Regions from separate parts of the Streptomyces sp. NPDC005202 genome, predicted to be linked through region 3. Evidence: riboswitches for the same ligand, from Rfam matches in the RefSeq annotation. Region 3 holds a riboswitch; each other region holds the start of a gene.
The links. Region 3 has a riboswitch for thiamine pyrophosphate ahead of thiO (glycine oxidase ThiO). Riboswitches for the same ligand answer to the same signal wherever they lie in the genome.

Region 1: it holds a riboswitch for thiamine pyrophosphate, as region 3 does, so the genes downstream of both, ABZV31_RS16170 (thiamine ABC transporter substrate-binding protein) here and thiO (glycine oxidase ThiO) in region 3, are expected to answer to the same signal.
Region 2: it holds a riboswitch for thiamine pyrophosphate, as region 3 does, so the genes downstream of both, ABZV31_RS36790 (cytosine permease) here and thiO (glycine oxidase ThiO) in region 3, are expected to answer to the same signal.

What each region holds. Positions count from the first base shown of each region.
Region 1 is NZ_JBEXHW010000009.1:16,659-20,909, forward strand. Features, by position in the region: gene ABZV31_RS16165 (iron ABC transporter permease) at 1-1,209, opposite strand, end outside; gene ABZV31_RS16170 (thiamine ABC transporter substrate-binding protein) at 1,266-2,348, opposite strand; TPP riboswitch at 2,442-2,548, opposite strand; gene rlmN (23S rRNA (adenine(2503)-C(2))-methyltransferase RlmN) at 2,570-3,676, opposite strand.
Region 2 is NZ_JBEXHW010000058.1:15,148-19,398, forward strand. Features, by position in the region: partial or broken gene ABZV31_RS36770 (DUF2182 domain-containing protein) at 1-358, opposite strand, end outside; partial or broken gene ABZV31_RS36775 (HAD-IC family P-type ATPase) at 603-1,295, opposite strand; gene ABZV31_RS36780 (hypothetical protein) at 1,374-1,553, shown strand; partial or broken gene ABZV31_RS36785 (endonuclease) at 1,639-2,051, shown strand; TPP riboswitch at 2,243-2,337, shown strand; gene ABZV31_RS36790 (cytosine permease) at 2,329-3,723, shown strand; gene thiD (bifunctional hydroxymethylpyrimidine kinase/phosphomethylpyrimidine kinase) at 3,720-4,251, shown strand, end outside.
Region 3 is NZ_JBEXHW010000001.1:606,212-610,462, forward strand. Features, by position in the region: gene pknB (Stk1 family PASTA domain-containing Ser/Thr kinase) at 1-78, opposite strand, end outside; gene ABZV31_RS02860 (thiazole synthase) at 175-969, opposite strand; gene thiS (sulfur carrier protein ThiS) at 973-1,173, opposite strand; gene thiO (glycine oxidase ThiO) at 1,170-2,336, opposite strand; TPP riboswitch at 2,334-2,445, opposite strand; partial or broken gene ABZV31_RS02875 (hypothetical protein) at 2,499-2,872, shown strand; gene ABZV31_RS02880 (FAD-dependent oxidoreductase) at 2,905-4,134, shown strand; gene ABZV31_RS02885 (Rv2175c family DNA-binding protein) at 4,200-4,251, shown strand, end outside.

The DNA of each region.
Region 1 (4,251 bases), on a different contig from region 3:
CGGCACGAGGATCCAGGAGCTGCGCAGGTCGAACGGCGGCTTGTCCAGCGCGATCAGGAACCCGAAGCCGACGGTCACCGCGGAGACCCCGAGCGGCAGCATCAGCAGCGCGTCGAAGCCGCGCACGATCCGGCCCGCGTCCCGCCGGGTGAGCGCGGCGGCGGCGAGACCGCCGATCGCCACGGCGACGGCGGTGGCGGCGACGGCGTACGACAGGGACGTACCGACGGCGTCGATCGGCGCCACCAGGAAGGTCCCGCCGTCCGCGTTCGTCAGCGCCCGGTAGTAGCCGAACCCTGGCGCGTCCAGTGACCGCTGCACCAGCACGGCGAGCGGCAGCAGGAGCAGGACGACGACGGTGGCGAGGACGCCCGCCAGCAGCGTCCACTGTCCCGCGCCGCGCGGCCGCCGCGCGGTCACGGACGCGTCCACCAGCTTGAGAGCGGTCTCCCGCCGCCGCACGGTCCAGGCGTGCACGGCGAGGATCACCCCCACCGCCAGGAACTGGACGATCGTCAGCACCGCGGCCGTGGACAGGTCGAAGATCTCGGACGTCTGCCGGTAGATCTCCACTTCGAGGGTCGAGAAGGTCGGGCCGCCGAGGATCTGCACCACGCCGAAGGAGGTGAAGGTGAAGAGGAAGACCATGAGCGCGGCGGCGGCGACCGCCGGGGCCAGGGCCGGCAGCGTGACGTTCCGCCAGGCCGTCAGCGGCGACGCGCCGAGCACCCGCGCGGCCTCCTCCTGCCGCGGGTCGAGCTGCGCCCACAGCCCGCCGACGGTCCGCACGACGACCGCGTAGTTGAAGAAGACGTGCGCCAGCAGGATCGCCCACACGGTGGTGTCCAGCCGTACGCCCCACAGCTCGTCGAGGAGTCCGCCGCGCCCGACGAGCGCGAGGAACGCGGTGCCGACGACGACCGTGGGCAGCACGAACGGGACGGTGACGACGGCCCGCAGGACCTGGCGGCCCGGAAAGTCGAGGCGGGCGAAGACGTACGCGCCGGGCAGCGCGACCAGCAGCGTGAGCGCGGTGGAGGCGAGCGCCTGCCAGGTGGTGAACCACAGCACGTGCCGGATGTCGGACTGCCCGAGCACATCCGCGAGCCGCCCGAACTGCCAGGCCCCGCCGACCTTCAGGCCGCGCTCGACGATCGCGGCCACGGGGTAGGCGAAGAACACCGCGAAGAACGCGACGGGCACGGCCATGAGCCCGAGCCGCGCCGCGTTCCCCGTTCGGCTCCTCGTCCAGCCCTTGCGGGGGACTACTTCAGTACGAGTGAGGTCCACGACTTGACCCACTGGTCACGGTTGGCGGCGATCTTGCCGGGAGCCATGCTCTGGGGGTCCTTGGCCGCCGGACCGTACTGGGTGAACTCGGCGGGCACCTTCGCCCCCTCGACCACTGGGTAGACGAACATGTTGAGCGGCATGTCCTCCTGGAACTCCTTGGAGATCAGGAAGTCGATGAACGCCTTGCCGCCCTTGGTGTTCTTCGCGTTGCTCAGCAGTCCGGCGAACTCGATCTGCCGGAAGCAGGTGCCGGCCGCGACCCCCGTGGGGGCGGTCTTCGGCTTCGGGTCGGCGAAGACGACCTCGGCGGGCAGCGAGGAGGCGTACGACACGACGAGCGGCCGGTCGCCCTTGGCCTTCTTGCCACCGGCGGACCCGGAGAACTCCTCGTTGTAGGCCTGCTCCCAGCCGTCGACGACCTTCACGCCGTTGGCCTTGAGCTTCTTCCAGTAGTCCTGCCAGCCGTTGTCCCCGTACTGGGCGGCGGTGCCGAGCAGGAAGCCGAGGCCGGGCGAGGAGGTGGCGGCGTTCTCGGTGACGAAAAGGTCCTTGTACTGCGGCTTGACCAGGTCGTCGAAGGACTGCGGCGGGGTCAGCCCATGCTTGCTGAAGTACGCCTTGTCGTAGTTGACGCAGATGTCGCCGTAGTCGATCGGCGTGACCCGGTGCTTGCCCTTGTCGAGCTGATAGGCGGCGCCGACCTTGTCGAGCCCCTTGGCCTCGTACGGCTGGAACAGCCCGTTGTCGAGGGCCCGCGACAGCAGCGTGTTGTCGACGCCGAAGAAGACGTCGCCCTGCGGGTTGTCCTTGGTGAGGATGGCCTTGTTGACGGCCTGTCCGGCATCGCCGTCCTTGAGGACCTTGACCGTGTAGCCCGACTGCTTCTCGAAGTCCTTGATGACGCTCTTCGAGACGGCCCACGAGTCGTGGCTGACGAGCGTCACGGTCCTGGAGCCGCCGCCGCTGCCGGCGCCGGAGCCGGACGACGATCCGCAGGCGGACAGCGTGACGAGGCCGAGCCCGACCGCCACGGCCACGAAGGTCTTGGTGTGCACTGGATTTCCTCCTGGGGGTGACCAGGAAGAGACGCGGCCCTGCCCGGGGCCTTCGGAGGGGTTCTCCGCCGACTCCCGGGCAGGGCGCAACAGCTCGAGTAACGACCGATCTCCCTACCCAGAATGACCTGGGCGAGGTTCAGAGGGTCTGCGGCCGGTTGCCGCACTCTCAGCGCTGTGGCGCTCCCCTGTCGGAATATGAAGATGTGGACGGCCTCAGATTACCGCTCGGTGGCCGCCAGCTGACCACATGCCCCGTCGATCTCCTGACCCCGGGTGTCCCGGACGGTGACGGGCACCCCATGGGCCGCGATGGCCTCGACGAACGCCTTCTCGTCCGCAGGCCGCGAGGCGGTCCACTTCGACCCCGGCGTCGGGTTGAGCGGGATCAGATTGACGTGCACCGGCTTGCCCTTGAGCAACCGTCCGAGCCGGTCACCGCGCCACGCCTGGTCGTTGATGTCCCGGATCAGCGCGTACTCGATGGACAGCCGACGCCCGGACTTCTCTACGTACTCGAACCCGGCGTCGAGGACCTCGCGCACCTTCCACCGCGTGTTGACGGGGACGAGGGTGTCGCGCAGCTCGTCGTCGGGTGCGTGCAGCGAGATCGCGAGCCGGCACTTGAAACCCTCGTCGGCGAACCGGTGGATCGCCGGGACCAGTCCTACCGTCGACACCGTGATGCCGCGCTGCGACAGCCCGAGTCCGTCCGGCGCGGGGTCTGTCAGGGCCCGGATCGCGCCGACGACGCGCTTGTAGTTGGCGAGGGGCTCGCCCATGCCCATGAAGACGATGTTGGACAGCCGCGCGGGACCGCCGGGGACCTCGCCGTCCCTGAGCGCCCGCATCCCGTCCACGATCTGGTGCACGATCTCCGCGGTGGACAGGTTGCGGTCCAGACCCGCCTGCCCGGTGGCGCAGAACGGGCAGTTCATGCCGCAGCCCGCCTGCGAGCTGATGCACATGGTCACCCGGTCCGGGTACCGCATGAGCACGGACTCGACGAGCGTCCCGTCGAACAGCCGCCACAGCGTCTTGCGCGTGGTGCCCTGGTCGGTCGACAGGTGCCGGACGACCGTCATCAGCTCCGGAAGCAGCGCCTCCTGCAGCCTGGCGCGCGAACCGGCGGGAATGTCGGTCCACTGCTCCGGGTCGTGCGCGTACCGCGCGAAGTAGTGCTGCGAAAGCTGCTTGGCACGAAACGGCTTCTCGCCGATCGCGGCGACGGCCTCCTTACGCTCGGCAGGCGTGAGATCGGCAAGGTGCCGCGGCGGCTTCTTGGCTCCGCGCGGGGCGACGAAAGTGAGTTCTCCGGGCTTGGGCATGGTCTTTTCAGTGTCGCAGATCAATTCCTGTGACCTGCGCCCGAAGGCTCGCACGGTGGTCGTTGACTGTCGTCGTCGGTCGTCTTTGGCCACCCTCGGACGGCCCACAGACGGCCCGGCCGGGGCTCAAGCGACAAGCGACAGGACAAGGGCGCCGACGCGCCGCCATCCTGGGCCAAGATCCGTTTGAAGACGGACCCTAGCGTCCTGAGTCGTCAATTCGGTTCAGCTGGCGGGCGAGGCGTTCGAGGATCTCGTCTGCGGTCTTCCTCCGGACGAAGGGTTTGGGGTCTAAGGACCGGGGGCCTGGAGCGCCCCCGGTCATCGCGCGGCGGTCAGGTTACCGAGTCCACGCTGCCGTCTCCACCCGTTACACGGGGCCGCCTCCACCGCCGCCGCCTCCGCCTCCGCCACCCATGCTGCCGTCTCCGCCCAGGTCTGGGATGATCGGGCGGAACCCCGGGCTTGTCTCCGGCCCCGGGAGGAACGGGACCTTCGGGATGATCGGGCGGAACCCCGGGCTTGTCTCCGGCCCCGGGAAGAACGGGACCTTCGGGATGATGGGGCGGATCAGG
Region 2 (4,251 bases), on a different contig from region 3:
AGGCGAGCAGACCGAATGCTGTCCAGGCAAGCAGGCCACCGGCGAACTGGGCGATACGCGCGGCGCGGACCACACCGGCCGACTGCCGGCCGATCGCCCGCGCCCAGATGATGGCCACCGGCGCCACCGACGGGAACATCATCGCCACCATCATGGTCACCCACAACAGCAGGAAGAGCGGCAGAGCCAGACCCATCGTTCCCGGCTCCACGCCCATGTCACGGGACTGGGCGACGGTGAGCACCCATGCCAGCGCCGCGAGCACAGCCATCAGGATCCATGCAACGGCCAGATCACGCCGCGGCAGGGGGATTCCGGGCTGTGTCGGCGCGGGGGCGGCGATGCGGACGTGCAGCATGGCACTCCTCCCAGGGGCCCGCCCTGCGATTACCACCAGGCACTTCACCCCTGGGGTCCCGGCAGTGTCGACTGCGCCTGCCCACGGGGAGTGACAAGTCGGCCGGACTCCTCCAGCAGATCACAGAGTGGGTGCTGCAAAACCGCGTCGTCGTGTCCTCGGCGGCCTGGACGGTGTGCCCACCGTACTGTGCGCGCCCACAACCCCCTCGGTTGGAGCAGGGAGGGCCTGGCCGCGGAACTCGTCAGCGGTTCAAGGGCTGGAAGCGGCGCAGCCGCAAGCTGTTCGAGAGCACGAAGACCGAGAAGAACGCCATCGCGCCGCCGGCGATCATCGGGTTGAGCAAGCCGAGCGCGGCCAGCGGCAGCGCGGCGACGTTGTAGGCGAACGCCCAGAACAGGTTGGCCTTGATCGTAGGAAGGGTGCGGCGCGCCAGCCGGATCGCATCCGCCGCCGCCCGCAGGTCACCCCGTACGAGGGTGAGGTCGCAGGCGGCGATCGCCGCGTCGGTGCCGGTGCCCATCGCAAGTCCCAGGTCGGCCTGGGCGAGGGCGGCCGCGTCGTTGACGCCGTCGCCGACCATCGCCACCACCTGGCCCTGCTGCTGGAGGCGTTCGACCTCGGCGGCCCTGTCCTCCGGGTGGACTTCGGCGATGACCTGGTCGATGCCGACCTCGGCCGCCACCGCGTGGGCCGCCGCCGTGTTGTCGCCGGTCAGCAGCACCGGGGTGGGCCCGAGCCGCTTGAGGTCGGCCACCGCCTCGGCGCTGGTCGCCTTGACGGTGTCGGCGACGACCAGTGCGCCACGTACCTCTCCGTCCCAGGCGGCGAAGACCACCGTGCGGCCCTCGGCCTCGACCTCCTTCTGTGCGCGGCCGAGCTCGTCGGGCAGCACCTGGCCCTGTTCCTCCAGCCACGCGGCCCGGCCCGCCTCCACGCCCTCGGCGCGGCCGGCAGCCTCCCCTCCAAGGCCGAGGTTCGAAGGCTCGTGACGGTCACACGGGGAGCCAGGACGGTGTCATCCCAGGACGGTGTCATCTGCGGGTGGCATGTCGACACGGGAGAGAAGCTGCTGCAGGTCAGGCACGGACGCTCGGTGAACGCGGTGGCCTTCTATCCGGACGGCCGGTTCCTGGCGAGCGCCGGTGAGGACAAGCTGGTGCGCGGTACACAGATCCCCGAGGCCGACGAGTGACCAGCTCCCGCAGATGGAACGAGGCCCGTCCCGCAGACACGAAACCGCGGCAGTTCAACCCTGCACCGACGCCTTCGGCCTGCCGATCGCCCTCGCGACGGTGCGGGCGCTGCACGAGGCGGGCCTGCGCGATCCCCGGCGCACGGCCGGGGCCGACTGGCAGGAACGCGTTGATGCCCTGGCGCCGACTGGCAGGAACGCGTCGACGTCCTGGGGCCGACGGCTACCGGCGTTACGACGAACGGACGGCGACTCAGCTCGGCGACGGCGCGCAGTTGCTGATGGAGCATCGGGGTGGCGACCTGCGGCGCATGCGAAAGGAGGCCGACGGGGACGTCTCCGCCTGCGCCGGCTGCTGCAGGAGATACCGGGGACGGGTCCGGCCGGTGCGGACATCTTCCTGCGCGAGGGCAACGGGTCCGGCCGGAGGTGGCGCCCTACCTGGACGCCAAGGCCCTGTCCGGGGCGGAGCGGCTCGGGCTGCCGAAGGACCCGGACGACCGGGTGACGCGCACGGCGCCGTCCGGCCGGCAGCTCGCCGGATTCCACGGGCGCTCCGGTGACGAGGTCGACAAGACCGGCTTCATCCACACCAAGCGCTGACGCACCACGGCGCCAGGGGAAGGGCCGCTGCCCGATGGCGGCCCTTCCGTATGGCACATCCCCAGGCTCGCGTTAGTCTTGCCGCTGTACCGGACACGGGGTGCCCCACCTGCGGGCTGAGATCACACCCGTTGAACCTGAACCAGTTCGTACTGGCGGAGGGATGTCTTTCATGCCCTTGGCGCATGTTTCCGGCGGGCTGCCCGCCGACGGCCGGCGAGACGTCTTCGACGGACGGATGCCCAGCGCTCCCGGCGACCTCAGGGTCGAGGGGCACGGCATCGAACCGGTCCCCGAGAGCAATCGTTACGGCGGCGCGGGCCGGCTGTTCACCGTCTGGTTCGCCCCGAATCTGACCATGACCGGAGTGTTCACCGGGACCATCGGCATCACGCTCGGCCTCAACTTCACCACCGCGCTCGCCGCCGTCGTCCTGGGCACGGTGCTCGGCGCGGTGCCCACCGCCTACCTCGGCACCTGGGGCAGCCGCACCGGCGCCGGTCAGCTCCCGCTGGCCCGGCTCGCGTTCGGGCGTGCAGTGGCGCTGCCCGGTGTGCTGCAGTGGCTGTCGTCGGTCGCCTGGGACGCGCTGATCGGACTGTTCGGCGGGGACGCGCTGGCGCGGCTGTGCGGCTGGCCGTTCTGGCTGGGTGTCCTGGTCGTGATGCTGGGGCAGGGTGCCCTCGGGGTTCTCGGGTACGAGGCAATCCACCGGCTCCAGACCGTTATGACCTTCGTGCTCGCGGCCGCCTTCGCACTGATCGCCGTGCGGATGACGGCCGGCGTCCACATCGCCGCGACGGGCAGCGCGCACGGCGCCGACCGGGCGGGCGCCTTCGTACTGACCAGCACCATCGCACTCAGCCTGGCCCTGTCCTGGGCCCCGTACGCCAGCGACTTCAGCCGCTATCTGCCGCGCGCCACCTCCCGCTCCCGGATGTTCTGGTGCACGCTGCTCGGACTCGTGGTGTCCTTCCTGGCCGTACAGGTCCTCGGTCTGTGGGGTGCGTCGGTGCTCACCGACCAGACGGCCGCCGGGGTGGACAAGCTGCTGGGCGGGGGCACGGCGGGCGCCTTCGGGCTGCTGGCGGTGGCTCTGGCGGCGCTGTGCAGCAACGCCATGAACGACTACAGCGGCTCCCTGGCGCTGCAGACCGTCGGGGTGCGCGTGCCGCGCCCGGCGGCAGCCGCCCTCGCCGCGGTGCTCGGCTTCCCGCTGGTCCTGTGGATGCACGCGGCCGACACCACCGCCCGCTTCCAGAACGTGCTGCTGTTCGTGGGCTACTGGATCCCCGGGTTCGTGGCGATCGTGATCGTCGACTGGCTGGTGCGTCGCGGTTCCGTGACCGATCTCGCCGCCGCGACGGCCCGGCCCCGGTCGGTATGGCCCCCGCTCCTGGCGTTCACGGGTGCCTTCGCCGCGGCGGTGCCGTTCATGGACACGGGCCTGTACGTGGGCCCGGTCGCCCACGCGCTGCACGGCGCTGACGTGTCGTACTACGTGGCGTTCCTGGTGGCCCTCGCCGTGTACGCGCCGCTGCGCGTCCGAGAGGAGGGACGCGCATGACCGCGCCGCCCCGTGTCCTGACGGTCGCCGGGTCCGACTCCGGCGGCGGCGCCGGCATCCAGGCCGACCTGAAGACGATGCTGGCGCTCGGCGCTCACGGGATGAGCGTGGTCACGGCTGTCACGGCGCAGAACTCCGTCGGCGTGCAGGGCGCCTGGGAGCTGCCCGTGGAGGCGGTGCGGGCCCAGTACCGCAGCGTCGTCGACGACATCGGCGTCCAGGCGGTGAAGACGGGCATGCTCGCCTCGCCGGCGCTGGTCGAGACGGTGGCCGACCTGCTCGCGGACGTGGCGGCCCCGGTCGTCGTGGACCCGGTGAGCGTCTCCAAACACGGGGACAGGCTGCTCGCTGACGACGCGCTGGACGCCGTACGCACCCGGCTGCTGCCGCGCGCGACGGTGACCACGCCGAACCTGGACGAGGTCGCGGAGCTGACCGGCATGCGGGTGACCGACGAGCCGGGCATGCGCCGCGCGGCCGCGCGGCTGCTGTCGTACGGGCCCCGGTGGGTGCTGGTGAAGGGCGGAC
Region 3 (4,251 bases):
GACCGCGATCCGCGCGTCGACGCGATAGCGGCCGTCGAGCACCTGCCCGACGAGAGGGTCCTGAAGGGTCGTATCCACGCAGGTGAGTGTACGAGCCGCCACGGACACGACGCCCTTTCGGCCGATACCGGGGCGGGACTGCAGCCGACCTGTGACGCGGGCGTCGCTGTGCGGTCAGAAAGCTGGGCGCTCGGGATCCAGTCGTGCCAGGCCTTCCGTGGGAGAGGACGCCTCGGCAAAGTGACGGCGCGGAATCCGCCCCGCCAGCCGGGCCAGCCGCCCCGCCTCCACCGCGTGCTTCATCGCCTCGGCCATCACCACCGGCTCCTGCGCCCGCGTCACCGCCGACGCGAGCATCACTCCCGCACACCCCAGCTCCATGGCCAACGCCACGTCCGACGCCGTACCGGCCCCGGCGTCCAGAATCACCGGCACACGCGCGTGCTCGACGATCAGCTGGAAGTTGTGCGGGTTCCGGATCCCGAGCCCGGACCCGATCGGCGACCCCAGCGGCATGATCGCGGCGCAGCCGACGTCCTGAAGCTTCCGCGCCAGCACCGGGTCGTCGTTCGTATACGGCAGCACCGTGAACCCGTCGTCGACCAGCGTCTCCGCCGCGTCCAGCAGCTCGATCGGATCCGGCAGCAGCGTGCGCTCGTCGGCGATGACCTCCAGCTTGATCAGATCGGTGCCCAGCGCCTCCCGCGCCAGGCGGGCGGTCAGCACCGCCTCACCCGCGGTGAAGCACCCCGCGGTGTTCGGCAGCACCCGGATGCCGAGCCTGTCCAGCACCGACAGCACCGACCCGTGCACGGAAGGGTTCACCCGCCGCATCGCGACCGTGGTGAGCTCCGTGCCGGAGGCCACCAGGGCCCGCTCCAGCACATCGAGGCTGGGCGCACCTCCCGTCCCCATGATCAGCCGGGACGTGAAGGACGTACCACCGAGGACAAAGGGATCGTCGGCCATGGGTCAGCCTCCTTGGACGGCGGTCAGCACTTCGACGCGGTCCCCCTCGGCCAGGGCCGTGGACGACCACTGCGCGCGCGGGACGACGGTTTCGTTGAGGGCGGCGGCCACCCCGGAGGGCGCCGCGGTGAGGGTCTTCACGACGGTGTCGAGAGCCGTGCCGGGCGCGATCGTGCGCGGCTCCCCGTTGACCGAGATGTTCATGCGGAGTGCTCCGTGAGTGCTGCGGCACAAAAACGCCTGGGGGTGAAGGGGCGGGCGTAGTCCGGGAGCTCGCCGGTGGTCAGGGCGTGCGCCATCGCGTCACCGGTGACCGGCGTCAGCAGTACCCCGTTGCGGTAGTGCCCTGTGGCCAGCAGCAGCCCGTCCAGCTCGGTCGGGCCGAGCAGCGGCGCGTTGTCGGGGGAGCCGGGGCGCAGCCCGGCCCTGGTCTCCGTCAGCGGCAGCTCGGTGATCCCGGGCACCAGCTCGTGCGCGTCGCGCAGCAGCTCGTACACGCCGCCCGCCGTCACCGTCGTGTCCCAGCCCAGCTCCTCGCTGGTCGCGCCGACGACCAGCTCGCCGCTGAGCCGCGGCACCAGGTAGACGTGGCTGCCGCGCACCACGGCCCGCACGGTCCGGCTCAGGAACGGCGCGCACCGCTTCGGCACGGTCAGCCGCACCACCTGCCCCTTCACCGGCCGCACCGGGGGCGAGACCTCGTCCGGCACGCCCGCCAGCTGCCCGCTGAGGCTGCCGGCCGCGAGCACCACCTGGCCCGCGCCCAGCGCGGTGCCGTCGCGCAGGACGCAGCCCGCGGCCCGGTCCCGCAGCACGGTGAGGCGCTCGGCCCATGCGCGGTGGAACACCACCCCTGCCCGCTCGCACGCGGCCACCAGGGCATGGGCGAGCCGCCGCGGGTCGATCTGGTGGTCGCCGTCCGCCCGGAGCCCGCCGCGCACGCCCGGCGCGAGCATCGGCTCCAGACGCCGGCAGTCCCGCCCGGACAGCCACTCGGAGTCCAGGCCCGACTGGCGCTGCAGCGCGTGCAGATCCCGCAGGTGGGCGCGGTCGTCGGCGTCCAGCGCGACGGCGAGCGTGCCGCACCGGCGGTAGCCGAGGTCGTGGCCGGTCAGCTCGGTCAGCTCGGCCGCGAAGTCCGGGTAGCGGCGGGCCGAGGCCAGGTTCAGCCCGAGCAGGGTCTGCTCGCCGTAGTGCAGTTCGGTGACGGCGGCGAGCATCCCGGCCGCCACCTGTGCGGCCCCGCCGCCCGGCTCGGGGTCCACCACGGCCGTGGCGAACCCGCGCTGGGCCGCGCGCCAGGCCGTCACGAGCCCGATGATCCCGCCCCCGATGACGAGGACGTCTGACGTACGTGGAGACGACATGGGCGTCCAGCCCCTCCCTTCGCCGGCATGACCCGGATCAGGTTCGTACGGTCGGAGGCCGCCAGCCTCCCTCTCAGCCCGGTGCGTCCGGGCTCCCGCGAGTGCTTGTACGGTGGCCACCCTAGCTCTTGCTTCTGCGCCTCTGTAAGGGAGCCTTTCGTCATGACGCGCTCGCTGGACGGCCTCGTCCTCGCTCCCGTCGCCGACCAGGCCCCAGGTCAGGTGGGTGGGCGCACCCGGTTCACGTACCACGAGAAGGACGGGGAGATCTGGGCCGAGTACGCGGGCGGCGACATCGTACGCGGCTGTCTGGTGGGCACGCGGGAAGGCGACCGTCTGGACTTCCGGAACGTGCAGCTGAGCACGACGGGACGACGTCCTGCGGGCACTGCGAATCGACGGTGGTCGAACTTCCCGACGGCCGGGTGCGGTTGGAGGAGACCTGGCGGTGGGAGTCGCAGCCGGGCAGCGGGACGAGCGTGGTGGAACAGGTGACCGAGCCCGTAGTGCAGCAGGTCACCCAGCACGCCCCCTGACTGACCATTTGTCAGTTGTCTATGGTGATCAGGTGAGCGAGCAGACGCAGGAACAGGGCACGTCACAGCCGCGGCGCGTGGTCGTCGTCGGCGCGGGCATGGCCGGCGTGCAGACCGCGGTCGCCCTGCGCGAGCAGGGCTTCACCGGCACCGTCACACTGATCGGCGCCGAACCCCACCAGCCCTACGACCGGCCGCCGCTGTCCAAGGCCGTCCTGCTCGGCAAGGCCGAGGGCGCCGCCTTCGACATCGACTTCGAGGCGCTCGGCGTCGAACTGCAGCTGGGCCGCGAGGTGCTCGGCGTGCGCCCCGACGCGCACGAGCTGGACACCGCCGAGGGGCCGGTCCCGTACGACGTCCTCGTCCTCGCCACCGGCGCCGAACCGATCCGGCTGCCGGGCACCGAGGGCGTCCCCGGCGTGCACCTGCTGCGCACCCTCGACGACGCCGAACGGCTGCGGCCGGTGCTCGCCCGGCAGCACGACATCGTGGTCGTCGGCGCGGGCTGGATCGGCGCCGAGTTCGCCACGGCCGCGCGCGAGGCGGGCTGCGCCGTGACGGTCGTGGAGGCCGCGGACCGCCCGCTCGCTGGGGCGCTGCCCGCCGAGGTGGCCGCCCCGATGGCCGCGTGGTACGCCGACAGCGGCGCCGAGCTGCGCACCCACGCGCGCGTGGAGCGCGTCGAGCCGGGCGCCGTGGTGCTCGACGACGGCTCGCGGCTGTCCGCGGGCGCTGTCGTGGTCGGCATCGGCGCGCGCCCCGCCACGGCCTGGCTCGCCGGCTCCGGCATCGCACTGGGCCGGCACGGCGAGGTCGTGGCCGACGACCACCTGCGCACCAACGTGCCGGACGTCTACGCGGTCGGTGACTGCGCCTCCTTCCCTTCGGGAAGATATGGCGAGCGCCTGCTGGTCCACCACTGGGACAACGCGCTCCAGGGGCCGCGCACCGTCGCGGCCGACATCATCGGCCAGGTCCCCGCGGTCTACGACCCGGTCCCGTACTTCTGGTCCGAGCAGTTCGGCCGCTTCGTGCAGTACGTCGGCCACCACGCCTCCGCCGACACCACCGTCTGGCGCGGCGACCCCTCCGGACCGGCGTGGACGGTGTGCTGGCTCCGCGAGAGCCGCCTGGTCGCCCTGCTGGCGGTGGGCCGGCCGCGCGACCTGGCGCAGGGCAGGCGCCTGATCGAGGCGGGCACGCCGATGGATCCGGAGCTGCTGGCGGACCCGGCTAGGCCGCTGAAGGCGGCGACAGCGTAGTTCGGCGTCCCTCGACGGACCGGCCTGACTTCCGACTGTCAGTGCGGGATGGCAGGCTTGTTCCCGTGACCGAGATTGACGCCAAGATCGATGCTCTCGTCCCTGCCTGGCTCACCC